DNA from 2 places in the Ottowia sp. VDI28 genome. Region 1 is predicted to be linked to the other one. Evidence: predicted binding sites of a transcription regulator. Region 1 holds the regulator's gene; the other holds the start of a gene.
What was found. Region 1 encodes LexA, which represses DNA repair genes until DNA is damaged. Its sites were predicted from a motif close to ACTGTATNNNNATACAGT; they were not measured.
Positions count from the first base shown of each region.

Region 2: WJU18_RS11160 (VRR-NUC domain-containing protein) is a predicted target of LexA. The motif match lies at 2,445-2,462, and genes of this name have one in related genera.

Region 1 is NZ_CP149820.1:5,216,361-5,220,753, forward strand. Features, by position in the region: gene WJU18_RS24840 (Trm112 family protein) at 1-149, shown strand, start outside; gene kdsB (3-deoxy-manno-octulosonate cytidylyltransferase) at 163-936, shown strand; gene adk (adenylate kinase) at 1,075-1,731, shown strand; gene lexA (transcriptional repressor LexA) at 1,970-2,629, shown strand; gene WJU18_RS24860 (hypothetical protein) at 2,789-3,262, shown strand; gene WJU18_RS24865 (D-2-hydroxyacid dehydrogenase family protein) at 3,418-4,393, shown strand, end outside.
Region 2 is NZ_CP149820.1:2,314,637-2,319,029, forward strand. Features, by position in the region: gene WJU18_RS11145 (Bug family tripartite tricarboxylate transporter substrate binding protein) at 1-550, shown strand, start outside; gene WJU18_RS11150 (thiolase domain-containing protein) at 664-1,830, shown strand; gene WJU18_RS11155 (Zn-ribbon domain-containing OB-fold protein) at 1,832-2,233, shown strand; gene WJU18_RS11160 (VRR-NUC domain-containing protein) at 2,478-4,163, shown strand; gene WJU18_RS11165 (ATP-dependent DNA helicase) at 4,160-4,393, shown strand, end outside.

The DNA of each region.
Region 1 (4,393 bases):
ACCGAGAGAAAAACGAACTCATCTCCCGCTCCGCGCGCCTGGCCTATCCCATCCGGGACGGCATCCCGATCATGCTGGAAGGCGAGGCACGCCAGGTCTCCGAGGAGGAAATCGAACAGATGCCCAAGCGCACTCCGCTGGCCGGTTGACCCCAAGGCGGCCGTGAACTTCACTGTCCTCATCCCTGCCCGGCTGGCTTCCACCCGCCTGCCGAACAAGCCACTGGCCGACATCGGCGGCAAGCCCATGATCGTGCGCGTGGCCGAACGGGCCGAGCAATCAGGCGCTGCGCAAGTGGTGGTGGCCGCCGACTCGCCGGAAGTCCTGGAGGCCTGCGCGGCCCATGGCGTCCGTGCCCTGGCCACACGCGCGGACCATCCCAGCGGCAGCGACCGCCTGGCCGAGGCATGCGAGCAACTCGGGCTGAATGGCAGCGATATCGTGGTCAACGTACAGGGCGATGAGCCGCTGATCGAGCCCACATTGATCGATGCAGTGGCGAACCTGCTGCAAACACAGCCCGCGGCTCAGATGGGAACTGCCGCGCACGCCATTGAAAGCCTGGAGGATTTCACCAACCCAAACGTGGTGAAAGTCGTGACAGACCGGCAAGGCCTGGCGCTCACCTTCAGCCGCGCGCCGCTCCCCTGGTGGCGTGACGGCTTTGCCCAAGGCATCACCGCGCTCCCTACCGACCCCGCGCCCCTGCGCCATATCGGCATCTACAGCTACCGTGCCGCCTTCCTGCGCACCTTTCCCACGCTGCCACCGGCGCCCCTGGAGCAATGCGAGTCGCTGGAACAGCTGCGCGCGCTCTGGCACGGCCACCGCATCTCCGTCTACGTCACCCCCCATGCGCCCGGCCCGGGTATCGATACCGAGCAGGATCTGGAACGCGTGCGAAAGCTCTGGATGGCCTCGGCACCCGCACGCTGATTCCCTCGTGCGGGGGGCTGTGGCCAGCCCATGCTATTCTCGCTTTCGACAAATGGGGCACGCCCGGTACCGTATTGCATTGCCATGAGCATGTAACACCGCACTGCGGAGACCTATACGCATCCACCTGAGGGACACATGAAACTGATTCTTCTGGGCGCCCCTGGCGCCGGCAAAGGCACGCAAGCGACCTTTATCTGCCAGCAGTACGGCATTCCACAGATTTCCACCGGCGACATGTTGCGCGCGGCAGTGAAAGCCGGCACGCCACTGGGCCTGCAGGCCAAAAGCGTGATGGACTCAGGCGCTCTGGTGAGCGACGACATCATCATCGGCCTGGTCAAGGAGCGTATCGCTCAGCCTGACTGCGCCGCAGGCTTCCTGTTCGATGGCTTTCCGCGCACCATCCCGCAAGCCGAGGCCATGAAGCAAGCGGGCGTGAAGCTCGACTATGTGCTGGAGATCGACGTTCCCTTCGACGCCATCATCGAGCGCATGAGCGGCCGCCGCAGCCACCCCGCATCCGGCCGTACCTATCACGTGAAGTTCAACCCGCCTAAAGTGGAAGGCAAGGACGACGTGACTGGCGAGCCGCTGGTTCAGCGTGAGGACGACAAGGAAGAAACCGTGAAAAAGCGCCTGCAGGTCTATGACGAGCAGACGCGCCCCCTGGTCGATTACTACAGCACCTGGGCCAAGACCGAGCCGGGCAACGCTCCCAAATACCGCGCCATCAGCGGCACGGGTACGGTCGACGAAATCACCGCGCGCGCGCTGGCAGCCCTGAAAAGCTGACACCACCGCCCGCTCGTACCCCGGCGGTACACGGCCCCAAAGACAGCCACCAGGTTTCCGGTGGCTGTCTTTTTTTGCCGCACGCCCAGCACTTTCCCTCAAAAGGCGCGTGGGCACTTGCGCTGCCACAAAAACTGATTAAAAATACAGTTACTGGATATCAACACAGGTTTTTGACTCCACACCCCGTGCCAGCGACATTCATCAACCCCCTGCACGGCAGCCAGAGGACTTCACCATGATCGACAGCCCCAAGCTCACTGCCCGCCAGCAACAGATTTTGCAGTTGGTGCAAAACGCCATCGCTCGTACCGGCGCACCACCGACGCGGGCCGAAATCGCCTCTGAACTCGGCTTCAAATCCGCCAACGCGGCGGAGGAGCATCTGCAGGCCCTGGCGCGCAAGGGCGTGATCGAACTCGTGAGTGGCACCTCGCGCGGCATCCGCCTGAAAGGCAGTGCACGGCCAACATCCGCGGCGCAACAGATGGCGCTGCCGGGCCTTGCCCAACTGGCCCTGCCCCTGATCGGCCGCGTGGCTGCAGGCTCCCCCATCCTGGCGCAAGAGCACGTCGATCAGACCTATCACCTCGAATCCAGCCTGTTCGCGCAAAAACCCGACTATTTGCTGCGCGTACGCGGCATGTCCATGCGTGATGCCGGCATCATGGATGGCGATCTTCTCGCCGTTCAGTCCACCCGCGAGGCACGCAATGGCCAAATCGTGGTCGCCCGGCTGGGAGACGACGTCACGGTCAAGCGCTTCCACCGGAACAAGAACCTGATCGAGTTGCACGCCGAAAACCCTGACTACCCCACCATCGTGGTAGAGCCAGGAGAGCCGTTCGAGATCGAGGGCCTGGCCGTCGGTCTGATCCGCAACAGCATGCTGATGTAGCTTCCTCACGCCACCGGCAGGTGGCGGGCGTGCAGACGATCGGAGCTCGCGCGACGCGTGGGCCGGGTCTTCCACACCCTGCGGTGGCGTGATCCTGAGGTATTTCACCTCCTTCGCAATCCTGCCTGTGTTCAACCTCTGTTCACGAAAAGGTTTCACATGGGATCGAATGTCTTCAAACTGCCCGGCGCCGGGATTTTCAGCCACACCGCCAACCCATCAGGTGCGGAAGCGGCCTACATGGAATCCAGGGATTCCAAGGATTCCAAGGATTCCAAGGATTCCAAAGCCTCTCTTTTCCCCGCCTTTACGGTTCCCAGCTTCCGTCGCCGGACGGCTTCTTCGCCCACCCAAGCCGCCTCGTCCGGAGAGCAATGGGCCCATGCCGCACGGCGGCGCGCAGCCTTGCGCTTGGTTGAATCATCGTTTCCGGCATCCCTTCCCACCTCTGCCACCTGCCGGCCGCCATTGCCGGCGCAGCCTCTGCGCGTCATGCGCCTGGTAGAGGCCGGGCAAGCCCCCGGCACCGCCGGCCGCCTGCGTCTGTCCGGCCGTCTGGCGGATGTCTGCGCCGAACTCGACCGCATGGCCGCCGCCGAGTCGGGGCCTGGACCACACGCGCTGCGCGCCTGAGTACAAAGCCGCTGCAAAACCCCAAGCCGCGTACTCTCTGAAGTACCTTTACATATCCCTTTTTTCTGCGAAAAGAGGGGTTTGAGCCTGTTCCTGCATACGTGTTTTGTTAGACCTTAAGTGTCAAACGTAACTTAGGCATGCACAATGCGGGGATGAACATCGTGATCCTCGACGACTATCAGGATGCAGTGCGCAAGCTGCCTTGCGCTTCCAAGCTGGAAGCTTGGCCGGCCATGGTCTACACCAATACCGTGAAAGGTTTGGGCCAACTCTCTGTGCGTCTGCGCGATGCCAACGTCATTGTGCTGATTCGCGAGCGCACGCAGCTGTCTCGCCAGTTGATCGAAAAACTGCCCAAGCTGAGGATGATTTCCCAGACGGGCCGGGTCAGCGGCCACATCGACATCGATGCCTGCACCGAACGCGGCATTGCTGTCGCCGAGGGCGTAGGGTCTCCCATTGCGCCGGCGGAGCTGACCTGGGCACTCATCATGGCCGCGATGCGGCGCCTGCCCCAGTACATCGGCAACCTCAAGCACGGCGCCTGGCAGCAATCCGGGTTGAAATCAGGCTCCATGCCGCCGAATTTCGGCGTGGGTCAAGTGTTGCGCGGCAAGACCCTCGGCATATGGGGCTACGGCAAGATCGGTCAGCTGGTGGCTGGCTATGGCCGCGCTTTTGGAATGCAGGTGCTCGTGTGGGGCTCTGAAGCATCCCGCGCCCGTGCCATGGCCGATGGCTATAACGCCGCCAACTCCCAGAAGGCCTTCTTCTCCGAGTGCGACGTGCTTTCGCTGCACCTGCGCCTGACCGACAGCACACGCTCCATCGTGAGCCTGGAGGATCTGAGCCGCATGAAGCCCACGGCCTTGCTGGTCAACACTTCGCGTGCCGAGTTGATCGAGCCCGATGCCCTGGTTAGCGCCCTCAACCGCGGGCGCCCCGGCATGGCCGCCGTCGACGTCTTCGAAACCGAACCTATCCTGCAGGGCCATGCCCTGCTGCGGCTGGAAAACTGCATCTGCACTCCGCACCTGGGCTACGTAGAGCAAGACAGCTACGAGCAATACTTCAACGCCGCCTTCGACAACGTGGTGAATTTCCTGCGCGGCACCCCCACCAATATCG
Region 2 (4,393 bases), 2.9 Mb from region 1:
GGATCTCATCCGCTACGCCAAGGCCAACCCTGGCAAGGTGTCCTATGGTTCCACGGGCCAGGGCACTGCCGTGCATCTGACGATGGCGCACTTCGCGAATCTGGCCGGCATTCGGCTGCTCCACGTTCCCTATCGGGGAGGCGGTCAAACGCTGGTGGACGTGATGGGCGGCCAGATTGACCTGACCCTGGGAACGGCGGAATCCGCGCCCATGGTGAAATCGGGGAAGCTGCGGGCGCTGGCGATCATGGGGCCGAACAGACTGAGTGCGCTGCCGGAAGTCCCCACATGCATTCAAGCGGGCGTGCCAAAGTGCGAATTCCCGGTCTGGAATGCGATCTTCGTACCCGCAAAGACCCCGGCGGCGATCATCGCCAAGTTGAGTGCCGCGGCGCAACAGTTCCTTGCATTGCCGCCTACTCAACAGCGTCTTCGAGATTTTGGATATGAACCTGTCGCTGACAAGCCCGAGCAGCTGAAAAAGCGCATTGCGAATGAGATCAAGCTGGTGAACTCGATCGCGGCGCAGGCGGGTGTTCAACCTGAATAGGGGCTCACGCTGCATTGTTCGTCCGTGCCAGGATAGTATGGTACAAAACCAAAGTCGCGCGATTGCAAGAGATCAATCAGCGAGACGCTTCTTTCCTGGAGGGACATTCATCGATGAGCATCAAGCGCAAAGCCTGCATAGCCGGCGCATTCGAGCACCCCACACGCAAGGCGCCCGACAAGACCGTACCGCAGCTTCATTTTGAGAGCGCCATGGGCGCGCTGGCCGATGCCGGATTGACATTGAAGGATGTCGACGGCTATTTCTGCGCCGGCGATGCGCCGGGCCTCGGCCCCATGAACATGGCCGAGTACATGGGGCTCAAACCGCGCCATGTCGATGCCACCGATATTGGCGGCTCTTCCTATCTGGCCCATGTCTCGCACGCCACACAGGCCATCATGGCCGGCAAATGCGATGTGGCGCTGATCACTCTGGCGGGCCGCCCCCGCTCGGACGCCTCAAGCGGCCTGCAGCCGCGCAGCTATGGTGTCAATTTGCCGGACGAGCCGTTTGAGTCTCCTTACGGCATGGTGACCGTGAACAACTATGCCATGGTGGCCGCGCGCCACATGTATGAGTTCGGCACCACCTCCGAGCAGTTGGCGTGGGTCAAGGTCGCTGCGTCGCACCATGCTCAGCACAATCCCAACGCCATGCTGCGCGAGGTGCTGACGGTCGAAGATGTGGTCAATTCACCCATGGTCTCCGATCCGCTGCACCGCATGGATTGCTGCGTGGTGTCCGACGGCGGCGGCGCGCTGGTGGTGGTCAAGCCCGAAATCGCCCGGTCACTCAAACGCCCGGTTGTGAACGTGCTGGGCGCGGGCGAGGCCCTTAAGAACACCAATGGAGGCCGGCACGACGTTTCGTTCTCGGCCGCGCAGCGCTCGGGCGCGGCCTGCTTTGCCGAAGCCGGAGTGAAGCCCTCGGACATCCAGTATGTGTCCATCTACGACAGTTTCACCATCACGGTGATCATGCAGCTTGAAGACCTGGGTTTCTGCAAGAAAGGCGAGGGCGGGAAGTTCGTCGCAGACGGCAACCTGATTTCAGGCGTAGGAAAGCTGCCTTTCAATACCGATGGTGGTGGCTTGTGCAACAACCACCCGGCCAATCGCGGAGGCATTACCAAGATCATCGAGGCTGTGCGCCAGCTTCGCGGAGAGGCTCATCCCGCCGTGCAGGTCAAGAACTGCGGCCTGGCATTGGCCCAGGGTACAGGCGGCGCATTGGGTTCGCGCCACGGAAGCGCCACCCTGATCCTCGAAAGGCAATGACATGGCTACTCCTTCTCAAGACCGCACCATCACCGCGCCTACCGTGTACCCGGACAACAAGCCTTTCTGGGATGCGGCAGCCGAAGGCCGGTTTCTCGTCAAGCACTGCACGGCATGCAACCAGCCGCATTGGTATCCGCGGCCGCTGTGCCCATTCTGTGGCAGCGACAAGACAGAGTTCCGGGATTCAAAGGGTACCGGTACCATCTACACGCTGAGCGTGACGCGCAGAGCCGGGCCAACGGCCTACGCCATCGCCTATGTCACCTTGGATGAGGGCGTCACGATGATGACCAACATCGTCGACTGTGACCTCGATGCCCTGCGCATCGGCGACAAGGTGCGGGTGGTGTTCAAGCCCAGCAATGGCGGTCCGCCGGTCCCCATGTTTACGCCAGCTTAGGGGGAACCCTCTGAGTCGCTTATGCGCCTTCCCCTCAGGGGACGCACCTGGCGGCCCTGGCAAAGCCAGCTCCGCGGGTGCCCTGGCATGACCGGCTCCGCGGCCTTTGGATCCTTTGAGTTTCATGCGATGCGGGTGGCGCGCTGCGCTATGGATAGCTGAAATGTCTTAGGGCGGCTCAGGCCGGGCCTTCCGGGGTTTTGCTATGATAGCTGTATAAATCATCAGTTTCTCGGGTGTCCCGTTGTCCGAGCCAGTGCCGCCGCACCGTTTCTATTACCTGCACAATTTCCAGCGGGCGCTGGATTGGATTGCCGAGCGCTATCAAGACCTGCTGAGCGAGGGTGAGCAAGCGTTTCTGGAGCAGTTCGCCGGGTTGCCTCAAGCCTCCAGGGCACTCCTGGTGCGGCTGCTGATGCGGCGGGGCCCCTGGTTTCTGGCGGGCAAGCTGGCATATGAGGAAATCCCCGACATCGCCGGGGCGGCAGAACCTCTGCTGGCACTCGGGTGGCTTGATGCCGTCCACCCCATCTCATTGGAAGAGTTGTTTGCCTTGCACACCAAACCGGAGCTGCTGAGGTTGTTCGCCTCGGCATCGGTTCGCCCGGAGATGCGCAAGGCTTCGATGCTTGAGGCCCTGCAGCCTGATTTCGGCGGGCCTAGAACTTACGCGGAGTGGAACCCCCTGGCACCCAAGGCCGCCTGGCGCGTGATGGTGGGTGATCTCTGCGAGCGCTTCCGGTTGATGTTCTTCGGCAATCTCTATCAGACTTGGTCGGAGTTCGTGTTGGCTGATCTGGGCGTGTTCCGCTATGAGCCCGTCGCCTTCGATGATGCCTCGCGCGCCTTTCAGTCGCGAGCTGATGTGGACGTCTATCTGGCGTTGCACGCCTGCCGGCAAGCGCTCGATGACAGCACGGAAATCGAAACAGTGCTGCAAGCCGCCGCGCGGTGCAGGAGCGATAACCCCTGGCTGGAGAAGCGCCGTGCCAAGTTGCTGCTGCGCATCGGCCAATCCTGCGAACGCGCGCAGGATTGGCCGCGTGCCGAGCAAGCCTATGCGCAAAGTAGCTATCCCGGAGCCCGTCACCGGCGCATCCGCGTGTACGAGCGCATGGGGCGTTTCGAGGAGGCCTTGGCCTGGGCTTGTGCATCCCTGGCGGAGCCGGAAAGCGATGAGGAGAGTCAGCGCGTGTCACGCATGCTGCCTCGCTTGAGGCGCCATCTGGGTCAAGAGGGCATGGTTTCGGGCGGTGCTTCGCCAGCCACTGCCAAGTCTACCGTGGCGCAACTGCGGATGGATCTGGAGCTGGATCCACCTGCCGAACCCGCTTCGGTCGAGTATGTACTGCGCGATCACTGGCATGCTGAAAACGCGCCGGTGTTCTATGTCGAGAACGCGCTCATTAATTCTCTGTTCGGTCTGCTGTGCTGGCCGGCCATATTCGCGCCGCTACCGGGGGCGTTTTTTCATCCGTTCCAGAGTGGCCCCGCGGATCTTGGCTCGCCGGATTTCGTGCAGCGGCGTGGCGGGTTGTTCGAGGCCTGCCTGGCGCAGCTCGAAGATGGCCGCTACCCTGAAACGATCCGCCAGCGTTTCGCGGACAAGCAGGGTATGCAATCGCCCTTTGTTTTCTGGGGCACGCTGACCGAACCCCTTCTGGCATTGGCGCTGGATTGCATCCCGCCCGCCCATCTGAAACTGCTTTTCGCGCGGCTTTTGAAAGATGTTCAAGCCAACCGCAGCGGTTTTCCAGATCTGGTGCGCTTCTGGCCGGAGGAGGGGCGCTATGAGATGGTCGAGGTCAAGGCGCCGGGCGACAAGCTGCAGGACAACCAGATTCGCTGGCTTCGGTATTGCGCCGAAAACGGCCTTCCTGTGCGTGTCTGTCACGTGCATTGGCGCGGCTTGGCCGGGGATGCGACATGACCTATGCCGTGGCGGTGCGGGCGCTGTGCGAATTCACGGCGCGAACAGGTGATCTTGATCTGCGCTACACGCCAGCGCCCAGCGCGCTGGAGGGTATGCAGGGGCACGCCTTGGTCCAATCCCGCCGGAGCAAGGCATATGAGACTGAAATCGCCCTGGCTGGGCAGTACGAGGACATGAAGGTGCGCGGCCGCGCCGATGGCTTTGATCCGCAAGCGGGGCAACTGGAA